DNA from 2 places in the Limnobacter sp. SAORIC-690 genome. Region 2 is predicted to be linked to the other one. Evidence: riboswitches for the same ligand, from Rfam matches in the RefSeq annotation. Region 2 holds a riboswitch; the other holds the start of a gene.
What was found. Region 2 has a riboswitch for cobalamin ahead of BSZ31_RS07255 (TonB-dependent receptor). Riboswitches for the same ligand answer to the same signal wherever they lie in the genome.
Positions count from the first base shown of each region.

Region 1: another riboswitch for cobalamin. It lies ahead of BSZ31_RS04025 (TonB-dependent receptor domain-containing protein); the one in region 2 lies ahead of BSZ31_RS07255 (TonB-dependent receptor).

Region 1 covers NZ_MQVZ01000001.1:850,740-857,987, reverse strand. The annotation lists gene BSZ31_RS04050 (hypothetical protein) at 43-405, shown strand; gene BSZ31_RS04045 (SDR family oxidoreductase) at 407-1,144, opposite strand; gene BSZ31_RS04040 (AraC family transcriptional regulator) at 1,354-2,226, shown strand; partial or broken gene BSZ31_RS04035 (lipocalin family protein) at 2,297-2,841, shown strand; gene BSZ31_RS04030 (TIGR02450 family Trp-rich protein) at 2,845-3,066, shown strand; cobalamin riboswitch at 3,153-3,356, shown strand; gene BSZ31_RS04025 (TonB-dependent receptor domain-containing protein) at 3,421-5,280, shown strand; gene BSZ31_RS04020 (bifunctional adenosylcobinamide kinase/adenosylcobinamide-phosphate guanylyltransferase) at 5,304-5,873, shown strand; gene BSZ31_RS04015 (ABC transporter substrate-binding protein) at 5,870-6,727, shown strand; partial or broken gene BSZ31_RS04010 (FecCD family ABC transporter permease) at 6,724-7,248, shown strand, end outside.
Region 2 covers NZ_MQVZ01000001.1:1,512,536-1,519,783, forward strand. The annotation lists gene BSZ31_RS07230 (type IV pilin protein) at 1-76, opposite strand, end outside; gene purB (adenylosuccinate lyase) at 189-1,565, opposite strand; gene BSZ31_RS07240 (glutathione S-transferase C-terminal domain-containing protein) at 1,757-2,368, shown strand; gene mnmA (tRNA 2-thiouridine(34) synthase MnmA) at 2,362-3,435, opposite strand; gene BSZ31_RS07250 (NUDIX hydrolase) at 3,441-3,956, opposite strand; cobalamin riboswitch at 4,015-4,224, shown strand; gene BSZ31_RS07255 (TonB-dependent receptor) at 4,412-6,418, shown strand; gene BSZ31_RS07260 (cobalamin-binding protein) at 6,422-7,248, shown strand, end outside.

The DNA of each region.
Region 1 (7,248 bases), 660 kb from region 2:
GTCGTTAAGTGCTTGACCGGCGTGGGGCATGCTGGGATATTGATGTTTCAAACTGATATCCCGCTCCCCACATGCACAATCACTACTCATTCATCGGCGGCCACGAGGGCCCATGGCGAGTTACCCGTTGCCACGCAATTGTGGGCGCCTGTTGATGCCGTACAAAGGCTGAACGTGGTGAACAGCCCTGCAAGCCAGCTAAGCAAGCGCGGTACTTGGGTACTTCAGGGTTTCACCAGCAATGTGCGTTATGCCGAGCGCCATGAAATTGCCCAACTGCGCGCCAGGCAAGATCTGCTGTTTGAGAAAATCATCAACTCCATCCATGCGCATGCGCCGAGTGCGAAAATCTGCTTCAATACCAATCCCGGTGACACCGCCGAAGCGGTGAATCGCTGGATCTGATTCAAGCCGGCGACGCTGTGGGGCGCACGACAATCTCACTGGTGTCCACATCGCTAGGCTGATTGATGACATGTGCGATTGCCCTTGCAATTGCCTCGGGCTTCAATGCGATTTTCCGAAAGCTTTTCATCGCAGTGGCCGCAGTGGGGTCGCTGATCGTGTTGGTCAATTCAGATTCCACCACACCCGGGTAAACACAAGTGACACGCAGGTTGTCGTTCTCCTGCCGCAAGCCATCAGAAATCGCTCGGACCGCGTATTTCGTAGCGCAATACACCGCACCGGTTGGAACCACATAAAGTCCACCAATTGAAGAAATATTGATGATCTGACCACTCTTCTGTTCATTCATGACCGGCAAGACAGCTGCAATTCCATTCAGCACGCCCTTGATGTTGACATCGATCATCTGATTCCATTCGTCAATTTTTAAGGCATTCAGGTGAGAAAGCGGCATGATTCCGGCGTTGTTGACGATGACATCGACGCCGCCATAGGTTTGGATTGCCAATTCAACAAGTTTGTGAAGGTCGGTCAGTTTGGTCACATCGACTTGTTGATACACCACCTGACCGCCGTTCCAGTTCAAGTTGTCTGCAAGCGATTGAAGTCGGTCTGTGCGTCGCGCGCCCATGACTATTCGATGACCTTGCTCGCTCAGCAACCTTGCTGTGGCTTCACCAATTCCGCTGCTTGCACCCGTGATTAAAACTGTCTTCGTTGCCAATGATTGTTGCATCACAAAATCTCCTCGATCACATTCAAAGATGAGCCTCAATATTGGGCACCGCATCAGGTTTCGGAAATACAGATTCCTCTTGGGATATTGCCTATAAATATGTTTTTGAAATTCCTGCGGACTGCGAGTGATATCTTTGACAGGACATTGGTAAGTTGGCGAAGGTGGTTAATATGACTGACACATTTTCTCGGTCAAGGCAGACTCGGATGGTTGCCATGATTCTGCGCATGGCGACCGCTGAGGGATATTCCGAATCCGCGCTGGATGGGGTGACCTTCATGCGTTGCAACGGCGCATTGGCCAGAATGCCGGCCCTCTACGAGCCAAGTATTGTGATTGTCGTCCAAGGCACAAAACGTGGATTTCATGACGGAAAAATTTACACCTACGATGCCAACCACTATTTGGTGGTGTCAGTCCCCCTTCCCTTTGAAGTTGAAACCCAAGCCACCGCTGAAGAGCCACTTCTGGGTTTGATCATTCGAGTGGATTTTGCATTGGCGGCAGAACTCATGCTAAACCTGAAAGAGTCTGTTTTAGACCAAGGTGAAGAGCTCCCGCCGTTGTTCGCTTCCCGCGTGGATGCCAAGCTTGATGATGCTGTCTTCAGGTTACTTGAAATACTGGAGTCCCCGAATGATTCAACGATTCTGGGTCCTTCGATCATCAAGGAAATCACCTACCGGGTTTTAACGGGCGAGCAAGGCCGAAGTTTGCGTCTTGCTTTCTCCTCTGACCATTATTTGTCGAGGGTGGCAAAAGTATTGAAACTGATTCATTCAAATTACCATCGTGCACTCGATGTGGCTACCTTGGCCAAAGAGGCCAATATGAGCATTCCGACATTTCACGTGCATTTCAAGTCGGTCACCTCCAGTACACCAATTCAGTACATCAAGGCGATCCGGCTTCATCAGGCTCGGCTATTGATGATCAGGAAAGGTGTGAATGCATCCCAGGTGTCGGCCATGGTGGGCTACGAGAGCCCGTCACAATTCAGTCGGGAATTCAAGCGGTACTTTGGTCGTACACCTGTGCAGGAAACTCAGCATGGTCAGTCAATTTTGAGTATGTCGTAACTTCCTGGTTTTTCGTAAATGCACTGAATAATGTGCCAAACTTTCCAATCATTTAATCCTGGGGTTCGCGATGAAATTGGTGCTTTCTTTTTTGATTTCGATCAGTGCTGTATTCCCTACCTTTGCTGCTGAAACTGCGCCACCTCTGCAAACCATTCAATCGCTGGATGTTCCCCGTTACATGGGCACCTGGTTTGAAATCGCGAAATACCCCAACCGTTTTCAGAAGCAATGTGTGCGCAACACCAGCGCCGAATATTCATTACAAAATGACGGCACCGTGAAAGTATTGAACCGTTGCCAACTGGCCAGCGGCGACATGGATGAAGCGAGGGCCAAGCTCGTCAAATTGGCGGTTTAAAGTCGCCCAAGCTGGAAGTGCGTTTTGCACCTGCGTGGTTAAGTTGGTTGCCGATGGTGTGGGGTAAATACTGGGTGATCGACCTGGATCCGGAATACCAGTTGGTGGCTGTGAGCGAACCCAGCCGTGAATACCTGTGGGTATTGGCCCGCACGCAACAAGTGGACAAAGCAAAATACAATGCACTGCTGCAACGCCTGAAAGCCAAAGGTTTTGATTTGAACAAGCTTGAACTGTCGCCGCAAGGCAGTTAAACCATGCGCCAGTTAAACCCGAAGAAATTGCTGCTCAGCAAGTGGACCGCCGCAAAGCCCGTGAACAAGGAAAAACATTTTCTGGTTCGAAGCGTGGTCAAGCCTGCCAGCGAAGATTTGCCCATTGAACTCTTTGAGCTGGAAGCTGTGCATTCAGGCAGAACGCAAATTATTCACTGGCGGGATTTGCAAGACGAAGCGCAGTGGTTGCAGGGGTGGAAGTGACCACGTTTAACCATCGATTGGTACTTATAACAAGCAAATCAATCGTGGCCCTACCGACAGAAAACCCAATTGCTTTCGCGCTGCTGCGTTACAATGCGCCTGTTGGTGCTCTTGGAACAGTCCATGTTCTGAAGTTAAACGGGAAGCCCTTTGGCGCTGCCCCCGCAACGGTACGCAGACAAGTCTTGTGCTTGGCTTTCATCAAAAACCATTGGGTGTTTTAAACGCCTGAGAAGGTGATGAGGGTTCGTCTGCCAGCCCGGATACCGGCCAACAGCGGGGTGTGCAATTTGCACACTGTGTCCCATGCACTGTCGGGGAAGGCGGTGAGGGTACTCGTCAATCAAACTTACAATGAACTCAATTCGCTTGGGAAAGCTATGGCTTGCCACGCCGGTCGCCATTGCTGCGGCCGCTCCTGTATTTGCACAAACCAATCCAACTTTCGAATCCGTGGTGGTCACCGCCACCCGCACCGAACAGCCTGTCACGGATGTGTTGGCCGATGTCACGGTGATTGATCGCGACACGCTAAGCCGCGCCGGGCAAACGTCGCTGCGCGAATTGCTGGCCCAACAGCCGGGCGTGCAAATGTCTTCCAACGGCAGTTACCGCTCTAACACGGGGATTCTTTTAAGAGGAGCATCGGCCACACAAATCATTTTGCTGGTGGATGGCGTGCGTGTGGGTTCTGCAACCAATGGTAGCCTTTCGCTGGAAACCATTCCGCTTGAATCCATCGAGCGCATCGAGATTTTGCGTGGTGCTGCTTCAGCCTTGTATGGCCCAGATGCAGTGGGCGGTGTGATTCAAATCATCACGCGGCAAGCGGGTGTTCCCCGGCGTTCTGTCAGTGTGGGTGTGGGCACCGATGGCCAGCGCCTGGGAGCCGCTCATTTCGGTGGTAAAAGCGGTATTTTTGGCTACAACCTTGGCTTCTCGCATGAGCGAGGCAGCGGCATTGATGCCAAGACGCCCGAGGCAACCGGCTTGAATCCGGATGAAGATCGTTTTGAAACCAGCAGCCTGAATTTCAGTTTGGTGGCCGACGTACATACGGATCATCAGTTGAAGTTTCAATCGCTGTACAGCAAAGGCCGGTATGGTTTTGACGGAACGCCATCGCCCAACCCGCTGGGTTTGAATTCCATGAATAGCGAGGCAATAGCCAATCCAGAAGTGAACCAGTCCAGCCTGCAATGGGTGGCAAAGTGGGCTCCTCGTTGGAAGTCCACCATATTGGTTGCGCAGTCCGATGACAAGTCGGTCACTGAATATCGCCGCCTGTCCGATGGCGCAGACGCAGGTGTCGCACGGTTCAACACCAAGCGCGACCAGTACAGTTGGCAAAACGACATTGGCTTTGGCAGCGATGTGCTTACCCTGTTGGCCGAGCAACGCAGCGAAGAAGTGGACAGCACCACGAACTACCCCGTGAAGGCCCGTACCATTGATGGGTTCATGGCATCGTACGCATTGAACCGCGACCAGTGGGACGCGCTTGGGGTGCTGCGAAGCGACGACAATTCCCAGTTCGGGCGTTTCAATAACTATGCCTTTTCAGCTGGCTACAAACTGAATTCACAATGGCGTTTGGTGGGCAGTGCGGGCAGCAGTTTTCAGGCGCCTACCTTCAACCAGCTGTACTTTCCGGGTTTTGGTAACCCCGAATTACAACCTCAGCGCAGTCGTGCCAAAGAGGTGGGCCTGAAGTATGCTGCGCCAACAATTGTTGCAAGCGCGGTGGTTTATCACAACAGCGTACAAGGCTTCATCACCCCTTCTACCAATGTGCAATCGGCCCGCGCAACATTGCGTGGTGCCACATTCGCGGTAGATCGCCAGTTTGAAACACTGTTGGTCAAAGCTTCCTATGATTACACCGACCCCAGAACCGAACCCGATGACAAGCGCATTGTGCGAATTGCCCGCCACGTATTCAATTTAAACTTGAGCCGTGAAACTGGCCCCTGGCGGTACTATGGAGAATTGAAACTGGCCAGTGACCGTGAAGACAGGGCGATTCGTTTCAGCGACCCCAACATTGAACTGGGTGGTTATGGTTTGCTTAACGCCGGTGTAAGCCGCAAGGTGAATCAGGAATTGTCCGTGTCGGCCCGTTTGAACAACATCACCGACAAAACCTATTCACTGGCCAATGGCTTTACCACACCGGGCAGAAACCTGTTTGTGTCTGCCAACTGGTCTTTTTAAAGGGTGAAACCTGATTGATGCACATGCTTGCCCGTTCTGAACTGATATTGGGTGGCCAGCGCAGCGGTAAATCGCGCCGCGCTGAAAACCTGGCTATTCAATGGCTTGAGGCCGATCCACAACGGCAAGCTGTACTCGTGGCCACAGCCCATATTGGCGACGATGAAATGCAGCAACGCATTGAGCAGCACCAGCTTGACCGCGCAAAGCGCGTGCCCCGTTTGGTGGCGGTTGAGGAATGCCTGTACCTGCCTGCAGCCTTGAAATTGCACAGCACCAGCAACACCCTGCTGATCGTGGATTGTTTAACCCTGTGGTTGGTTAACTGGTTGATGCCACCACCCGGTGCGCCTGCACCTGCACAAGGGTTTCACCACACGGTCGAGCAACTGGTTCACACGCTGCACAACTTGCCAGGGCCGGTGGTGTTGGTGAGCAATGAAATTGGTTTGGGTGTTGTGCCCATGGGCAAGGAGGTGCGCCATTACGTGGATGAACTGGGGCGCTTGAACCAAACCATGGCCGATGCATGTGAACGGCTTACCTTGATGGTGGCCGGGCAGGCGCTGTATGTGAAAGGGGCACCCGCATGAAAATATTTGGCGTGCGGCATTCAATCGCTTTTCTGCTGGCATTGTCGGCATGGGCTGCACACGCAGCACCGCAGCGCATTGTCAGCCTGTTGCCTTCGCTCACTGAAAGTGTATGTGAATTGGGGGCCTGTAGCCGCTTGGTGGGTGTAGATCGATATTCCAACTGGCCAGCATCGGTTCAACAACTGCCCCGTGTAGGCGGCGGGATTGATCCGAATATTGAAGCGATTGTTGCATTGAAGCCAGACCTTGTGTTGATGGCAGAATCGACACGTGCAGCCGAAAGGTTGCAGGCACTCGGCCTGAAAGTGCTGATGCTTGAGCCAAAAACACATGAACAGGTGCAGGTGGTGATGGCCAAAGTGGGCGAAGCCTTGGGATTTGCACCGGCAAAGGCCGAGCAGGTGTGGCGCAATGTGGATGCGGGTGTGTCTGCCGCAGCAGCTTCTTTGCCGGAACATGCGCGCGGTATTCGCGTTTATTTTGAAGTGAACCGGGCGCCCTACGCCGCAGGTGAATCATCTTTTATCGGTCAAACACTCAAGCGCCTTGGTGTGGGCAATGTGGTGCCTGCTGAACTGGGGCCGTTTCCAAAGCTGAACCCGGAATTTGTGGTGCGTGCCAACCCCGACCTGATCATGGTGGGGCAACGCAATGTGCAAGGCATGACCGAGCGGCCCGGCTGGCAGCGCCTGCCTGCGGTGCGCGAACAACGCATTTGCATTTTCAACAGTGACGATGAGGACGCCATTGTGCGCCCCGGCCCCCGCATGGCCGAAGGTGCCCGCCTGCTGGCGCAGTGCATTCTGAAACACAGCAATGTAACTCCAACAAGCCGAGGTGGTGCCTTATGAATACACGCGCAAGCCTGTGGCTGGGTGTTTTGTTGTTGGCCTTAAGCCTGTTGTTGTGCGCCATTGGTTTGGGTGTGGGCAGCACAGGTCTTGAATCGGTGTGGCGCATGTGGGGTGACCCGGTGGCTCATCAAATAATTTTCGACATTCGTGCACCCCGCACACTGTGCCTGGGCCGCCGGTGCCTTGCTTGGGCTGGCGGGTGCGGTTGCGCAAGGTCTGTTTCGCAACCCCTTGGCCGATCCGTTTTTGTTGGGCAGCGCGTCGGGTGCTTCCTTGGCGGTGGCAGTGTCGCTGGCTGTACTGGGCGTGTCGCCATTTGCCGAGGCGTGGGTGGTGCGGCTGGGCCTAACCGGTGCTGCTTTTGTGGGTGCGGTGGGCGCTGTGCTGCTGACCCTGACGTTGGCCAAAGGCGTGCAACACACACTGCGCCTGCTGCTGGCAGGTGTGGTGGTTGGCATGGTGTTGGGTGCGCTGACATCATTAATCACGATTGCGGTTCCGCAAACCTTGCAGGCCAT
Region 2 (7,248 bases):
TTAGCGTTGCGAGTACACCGACAATTGCGATTGCAAATGTCAGTTCAATCAAGGTAAATCCGAGGCCCGCACGCATGGTCAAACACCAAAAATGACTCTATGTGCTTGAGTATGCGTGGGTATTTCGTGCTGATCATCCCCGAGGCAGGGTACTTACAAACGGTGGTCGTTTGCCTCGGGGGTGATTGTCAAATGCGCTTGGCCAGCTCGGCGGCTTTGCCGATGTAGCTTGCGGGAGTCATGGCCAGCAGGCGTGTTTTTTCCGCTTCGGGCAGGTCAAGCTGGGCGATGAATTGCTTCAATCCTTCTTGTGTAATGCCCTTGCCGCGGGTCAGTTCTTTCAACTGTTCGTACGGGTTGGGCAGGCCGTAACGACGCATCACGGTTTGTACTGGTTCTGCGAGCAATTCCCAGGCGTTGTCGATGTCGGCAGCGATGGCTGCTTCATTCACCTCCAGTTTGCCCAGGCCACGCAGGCAGCTTTCATAGGCCAACACCGCATAGCCTATGCCCACGCCCAAGTTGCGCAGCACGGTAGAGTCAGTCAGGTCCCTTTGCCAGCGTGAAACTGGCAGTTTCTCCGCCAGGTGTTTCAACACCGCGTTGGCCATGCCCAGGTTGCCTTCTGCATTTTCGAAGTCGATGGGGTTCACTTTGTGCGGCATGGTGGATGATCCCACTTCACCTGCTTTCAGCTTTTGTTTGAAGTAGCCCAGGGAAATGTAGCCCCAAATGTCGCGGCTCAAGTCGATCAGAATGGTGTTGGTGCGGGCAATTGCATCCATCAGCGCAGCAATGCCGTCGTGTGGTTCAATTTGAATGGTGTAAGGGTTGAAGGTAAGCCCCAGGCTTTCAATCAAATCACGGCTGAGCCTTTCCCAGTCAAAATCGGGGTAGGCTGACAGGTGAGCGTTGAAGTTGCCCACGGCACCGTTCATTTTGGCCGGCAGCTCGACTGCTTTGATCGCGGCGATGGCGCGCTCCAACCGGTGTACCACGTTGGCAAATTCTTTGCCCATGGTGCTGGGGCTGGCTGGCTGGCCATGGGTGCGGCACATCATCGGAAGGTCTGCAAACTGGTGGGCGTAATTGCGCAGGGTGGTCACCATGCGGTCCAGTGTCGGCAAAATCACTTGTTCACGCGTTGCTTTCAACATGAGTGCATGGCTCATGTTGTTGATGTCTTCAGACGTGCAAGCGAAGTGAACAAACTCCGCTGATTTTTTCAGTTCTTCATCGGCTTGAAACTTTTCTTTAATAAAGTATTCAACAGCCTTGACATCATGGTTGGTGGTCGCTTCGAATTCCTTGATGCGTTGGGCATCTGCTTCTGAAAATTCGGTTTTGATGGCTTCAAGTTTTGCCAAAGCTGTTGCGGAGAAGGCAGGGAGCTCAGAAAAGCCAGCCTTGGCCAGTGCTTTCAGCCATTCGATTTCTACGATCACGCGGTGGTGCATGAACCCCGCTTCAGAGAGCAATGGGCGCAAGTTGGCCACTTTGGACTGGTAACGGCCGTCAAGCGGGCTGATTGCGGTTAAGGTGCTTAAAGAGTCTGAAGAGATCATGCGGGTGGTAAAAATTGAGGTTTTTCAAAGCCTTGTATTGTAACCTGTCTCACTGGAAACTGTTTGGACAGAATGGTGTCCGCGGTGGTATTTTGGAATTCTGCTTGTTCAATTTGTAAAACTGTTAGACACTTTCAGGTCGTAAAAAACAAGACGCAATCTCATCCAGGATTGTATTTAGGAGAACTGTGATGAAACTAGTGGGATCCCTGACTAGCCCCTTCGTGCGCAAAATTCGCGTTCAGCTTCAAGAAAAAGAAATTCCGTACGAGTTTGTTCTGGAAAATGTGTGGGATGAAAATACCCGCATCGCCGACCACAATCCGCTGGGCAAGGTGCCTTGTCTGATTTTGGACGGTGGCCAGACTGTATTCGATTCTTTGGTAATCTCAGGCACGCTTGAATACATGATGCCAACAGTGCCCTTGTTGCCAACAAACCCCAATATGCGTGCCTTGGTTCGCACCATGGAGTCTTTGGGGCAGGGTATTAGCCAGGCCGCTGTTGATATTATTCTGGAGAAGAAATTCCATGAAGGTGACAAAGTAAGCCAGGCATTGATTGATCGTCAAACCCAGAAAATTCACAACGGCTTGGCCTGGGTTTCCCACCGCATTAAAACCACCCCCGGTTTTTACCTGACCGAGCAATTCAGCCTGGCGGACATCACGGTTGGTTGTGCATTGTTCTACCTGGATTTCCGCATGCCTGAACTGAAATGGCGCGAGTTGTATCCGGAATTGAATGAATATTCCGAACGCCTTGCCTGTCGCCCAAGCTTTGAGGACACCAAACCTCAGTAACTGGCAATAACTCCGCCACCCAGGCACACATCACCCTGGTAAAGCACTGCGCTTTGCCCGGGTGTCACTGCAAACTGGCTTTCCATGAAGTTCAACTCGAAGCCTTGATTGGTCAATTGGAAGTCACAAGCCGAGTCTTCCTGGCGATAGCGCGCCTTGCAAGCCATGTGTGTTTCTGAAGGCGCCTGGCCTGAAATGTAATGGGCCTGTTCGGCTGTCAGCACTTTCTGGTGCAACCAAGGGTGGTCATGGCCTTGCACCACATACAGCGTGTTGTTTTTCAGATCCTTACGGGCCACAAACCAGGGTTCGCCGTTGCCTTCTTTCTGGCCACCAATACCGATGCCTTTGCGCTGGCCTAGTGTGTAGAAGCTCAGCCCCACGTGTTCGCCAATTTGATGGCCCTCGTCATTCAAAATGGGGCCTGGTGCAGTGGGCAAATACCGATTTAAAAACTCACGGAAAGGCCGCTCGCCAATGAAGCAAATGCCAGTGCTGTCTTTTTTGGTGGCATTGGCCAAACCCAGTTCAAGCGCTATTTTCCGCACTTCGGTTTTCTGGATTTCACCGAGCGGAAACAGGGTTTTACTCAGCTGCGCTTGGTTCAGTCGGTGCAGAAAATACGATTGGTCTTTGCTGTGGTCCACCGCTTTCAGCAGCTGGAATTCACCGTTGACTTCCCGCACGCGGGCATAGTGGCCGGTTGCGATGTAATCAGCGCCCAGGCTGTAGGCATGATCCAGGAAAGCTTTGAACTTGATCTCGCTGTTGCAGAGAATGTCCGGGTTTGGGGTGCGGCCTGCCGAGTACTCGCTGAGAAACACCGAGAACACCCGGTCTTTGTATTCGCTGGCGAAGTTTACCGCTTCAATGTCCACGCCCACCACGTCAGCCACACTTGCAGCGTCCAGCCAGTCTTGCCGGCTGGAACAATATTCCGAGTCGTCATCGTCTTCCCAGTTTTTCATGAAAAGACCAATCACGTTGTAACCCTGCTGTTTGAGCAGCCATGCCGACACTGAGGAATCAACCCCGCCCGACATGCCAATAACTACTGTTTTTGCCATGATGCTTACGACACGCCGGGGGGCATGGGCCCTGCAAGTACGCTGGGATGTGTGTAAACATGCTCAAGCGGCATGATGGGTTGCTTGCCGGCTTTCCAGTTCAGGAAGTCCTCAACACAGCGCATCACCAAGGGGCTGCGGTGTTGGTCTTGCGTGGCGCGCAGTTCTTCAACTGTCATCCACAGGGTGCGAATAATGCCGTCGTCCAGGGCACGCTCTGTGTGGTGTTTAACCACCTCGGCTGCAAATGCGAAGCGAAGGTAAGTGACGTCTTCCAGCGTGCGTGAGCTGGTGTAGCGGCTCATGTAAATACCCAACAACCCCACAGGGTTTACTTCCCAGGCCGATTCTTCCAGTGCCTCGCGGGCAGCACCAAACTGCGGCGTTTCACCTGGGTCCAGGTGGCCTGCGGGTTGGTTCAGTTTGATGCCATCGGTGGTGTGTTCTTCCACAATCAGGAATTTGCCCTGATGTTCAACAATGGCCGCTACTGTAACGCTGGGTTTCCAGACTTCTGACATGGCTTTCAATCGCACTACTTAAACAGGGTGCGCCGAGGGTTGGGAGTTAAAAAACACGTTAGAATAGCAGGGTTAAGGTGCTTGTGCTCATTTTTTGAGCGCAGTTAAACGGGAAGCAGGTTCAAGCCTGCGCTGCCCCCGCAACGGTAAGTAAGTGCGGGTGTGTCATTTTGCCACTGGTAGTAAAGCTGCTCTAAATGCAGCAACTGGGAAGGCGACACATCAAAACTTACAAGCCCGGATACCGGCCTTGACCGTTCAGCCTGTCCCATTCAGGCGAGCGACTGGTGCTGCGGGGAGGCAGTGCGCAGGCGGCTAGTGTCGAAATTTCAAACCGTGTTGCTTCATCAACTGCAGCGTCGTGGTTTGCCTTTGTCCGGTCTTTTGCTCCATTTCTCTTTTCTCGCAGCGTATTTCTATCTGTACGGTGGGTACGGAATATTTGTGTGAGCATCATGAAGAAGACTTGGATTTCCCTCGCATGCACCATTGCGTGCAGCCCAGCGTTTGCACTGACAGACGCAGAAAAAATCGAATTGTCCAAGCTGGACAGCAATAATTTGCCGGCGGTTGTGGTTCACAGCCATCAAACCTTCGAATCCGATGAATTGGCACCCCCTGCCGTGACCCTGATCACGCGCGAAGACATCGATAAATCAGGCTACACCACCATTTCTGAAATCATCGAGAAGCTTGGTTTTGTAGCGACCCGTCAGGGCTTGTCTGGCACACGAGACGCGACCTATGACCTGCGTGGTTACGGCGGAACTGCTTCATCGAATTTGGCGGTGATTGTGGATGGTGTTCGTTACAGTGTTAAAGAACAAGCTGCAGCGAGAATTTCTGCGGTACCGATTCAAAGTATTGAGAAGATCGAGATCATTCGGGGTGGAGCTTCGGTGGCCTATGGTGATGGTGCTTCTGCGGGTGTTATTCGTATTACTACCCGCAGTCCAGAAGCTGAGTCGAAACCAGAAGGATCTTTGCTGCTTAGCACAGGCTCCTATGGTTACAATGAATCCAGCTTTAGCGGCTCTGCGGGAGTGGGGCCATGGTCATTCAGTCTTGATCATCAGCAATCCAATACACGCAATTACCGCCGTAACAACGGTGAAAAGTTTGACAGTGTGGGCGGCACCATTCGATATCTGACCGGGGCACACCAAGTAGGTCTTCGGCTAGGAAATGACAACTCGGAAGTGCGTTTGCCAAACCAGCTGACCTTGCAACAGTTTAAAGATGACCCTAGGCAAGCACCCAACAGCAACCCCAATAACTTTTCGAATATTCAAAGAGATTCAGCCAGCCTGTTTTTCAAGGGACAGTTGGGGTCGTATGAATATGACTTAAATCTGGCACGCAACGACCAGCTCAACACATTCAGGCTGGGTGGCGCTACAGGTGAGCGTTCCTTACTGGATGACCAGATTATGGCGAGCTTGAGTCGAGATTTCAACGCGCTGGGGCTTGCGCATCAACTTACCGTGGGGGTTCACCTCCAAGACGCCACCTACGATACGGTCAGTGTTTTTCCCCCAGCGTTTTTTGCCAATATTTCACAGAAGTCCAATGCACTGTTTGTTACAGACGATGTGTTGGTCAACGAAACTTTGCGTTTGAACGCGGGCTTTCGGGTAGAGAGTATTGACCAGTTCAGGGAAGACACTTCCTCGCCCGATGATACTGTTTCCAGGAATGTGGATTTAAATGCCTTCGAGTTTGGCGTCTCTAAAAAACTGAACGATACCTACACCTTGTTCTCGAAACTGGGGCAGAGTTATCGGGTGCCGAATGCTGATGACAATGAGCCGTTTTCAAGACCGTTCGCGGATAAGTTCATCAATCCCCAGCGTGCCAAAGAGGTGGAGTTTGGCGTGAACCGGACTGCACCGGGTAATCGGCAAACCGTTCGGCTATTCTTTGCGAAACTGAAAGACGAAATCATTGCAGCACCATTCGATTTTGGCGGTTTTCTGGGTATCGCAAACGTCAATTTGGACAAAAGCGAGCGCCTGGGTGTTGAACTCGAGCATGTGAGTGATTTGACGAACGACCTAGAATTGCGCGCAGCTTACACTTATCTGGATGCGTCGATTGAATCTGAGCCTTTGGACAATGTGCGTGTACCTCTGGTGCCAAGCCATCGTGCTCAGGTCGGTTTGAACTATGACTTCTCGGAGGACACGCGGGTTGATTTTCTCTTAAGTGCACAAAGCGATCAGCGAATTGGTGGAGACTTAACTACGCCTCAGGGCGTTGGGCATATTCCTGGCTTTGCTGTGGCTGACTTGGCTTTTCACCGAACCTTCGGTAAAGCCAAGGTGTCACTGTCAATCAACAATTTGTTTGATCGAAGTTATTATTCTCAAGCCTATTTCAATTTCTTCGGGAACCCTGCGCCGGTGGGTGTGTACCCTGACCCGGAAAGAAACATGAAATTGACCGCAAGGTTTGACTTTTAACTGATGAACTCAGTGCGACAAATTATTGTTGGCTTGTTTGTTTGCTGCTTGAGTTGGGGGTTCGCTTTTGCAGGCGAACCCTGCGTCCAGGACGACACAAACCAAACCGTGTGTGTACAGCAAGCCCAGCGAGTGCTGGTGCTTGCACCGCACCTCACGGAAATTGTGGATTTCGTGGGTGGCATGAGCAAGGTTGTTGCTGTGGATGGTTCCAGTAATTTTCCGGAAAGCGTGAATACTTTGCCCAAGTTGGGTAACCCGTGGATGCTCGGTGCAGAATCAATTCTCGCCCGCAAACCCGATTTGGTGTTGGTGTGGCAATCAGGTATTTCAATGGAAGTTGTGGCACAGCTTCGCAAAGCGGGTGTGCCAGTATTTGTCAGCGAGCCCAAAAAAATTGAGCAGGTGGCCAGCACCATGCGCCGGCTGTCGAAGTTGCTGGGTACCGAGCAGGCCAGCGCGCGCAGCGTGGAAGAATGGTTGCAGCAGTTCAAGTCTTTGCGAGCCGAGTATGGCGGTCGATCAATAGTGCCGGTGTTTTATCAGGTGTGGAGTCAGCCATTGATGACTTTGGGTGGGCAGCATGCTGTGTCAGAAGTGATAGAGCTGTGTGGCGGCCGAAATATATTTGTTGATTTGCCAAACCTTGCTGCACAAGTGAGCGTGGAAGGGGTACTGAAGCGCAAGCCAGAGGTGTTGCTAGCAAGTGGCTCCGAGCGAGATCATCAAAGTTTCGTCAGGCAATGGGCCAGCTGGCCTCAGATGCCAGCTGTAAAGCGCAACCATGTGTATACCGTTCCCAATGATATTTTGGTGCGCAATGGTCCACG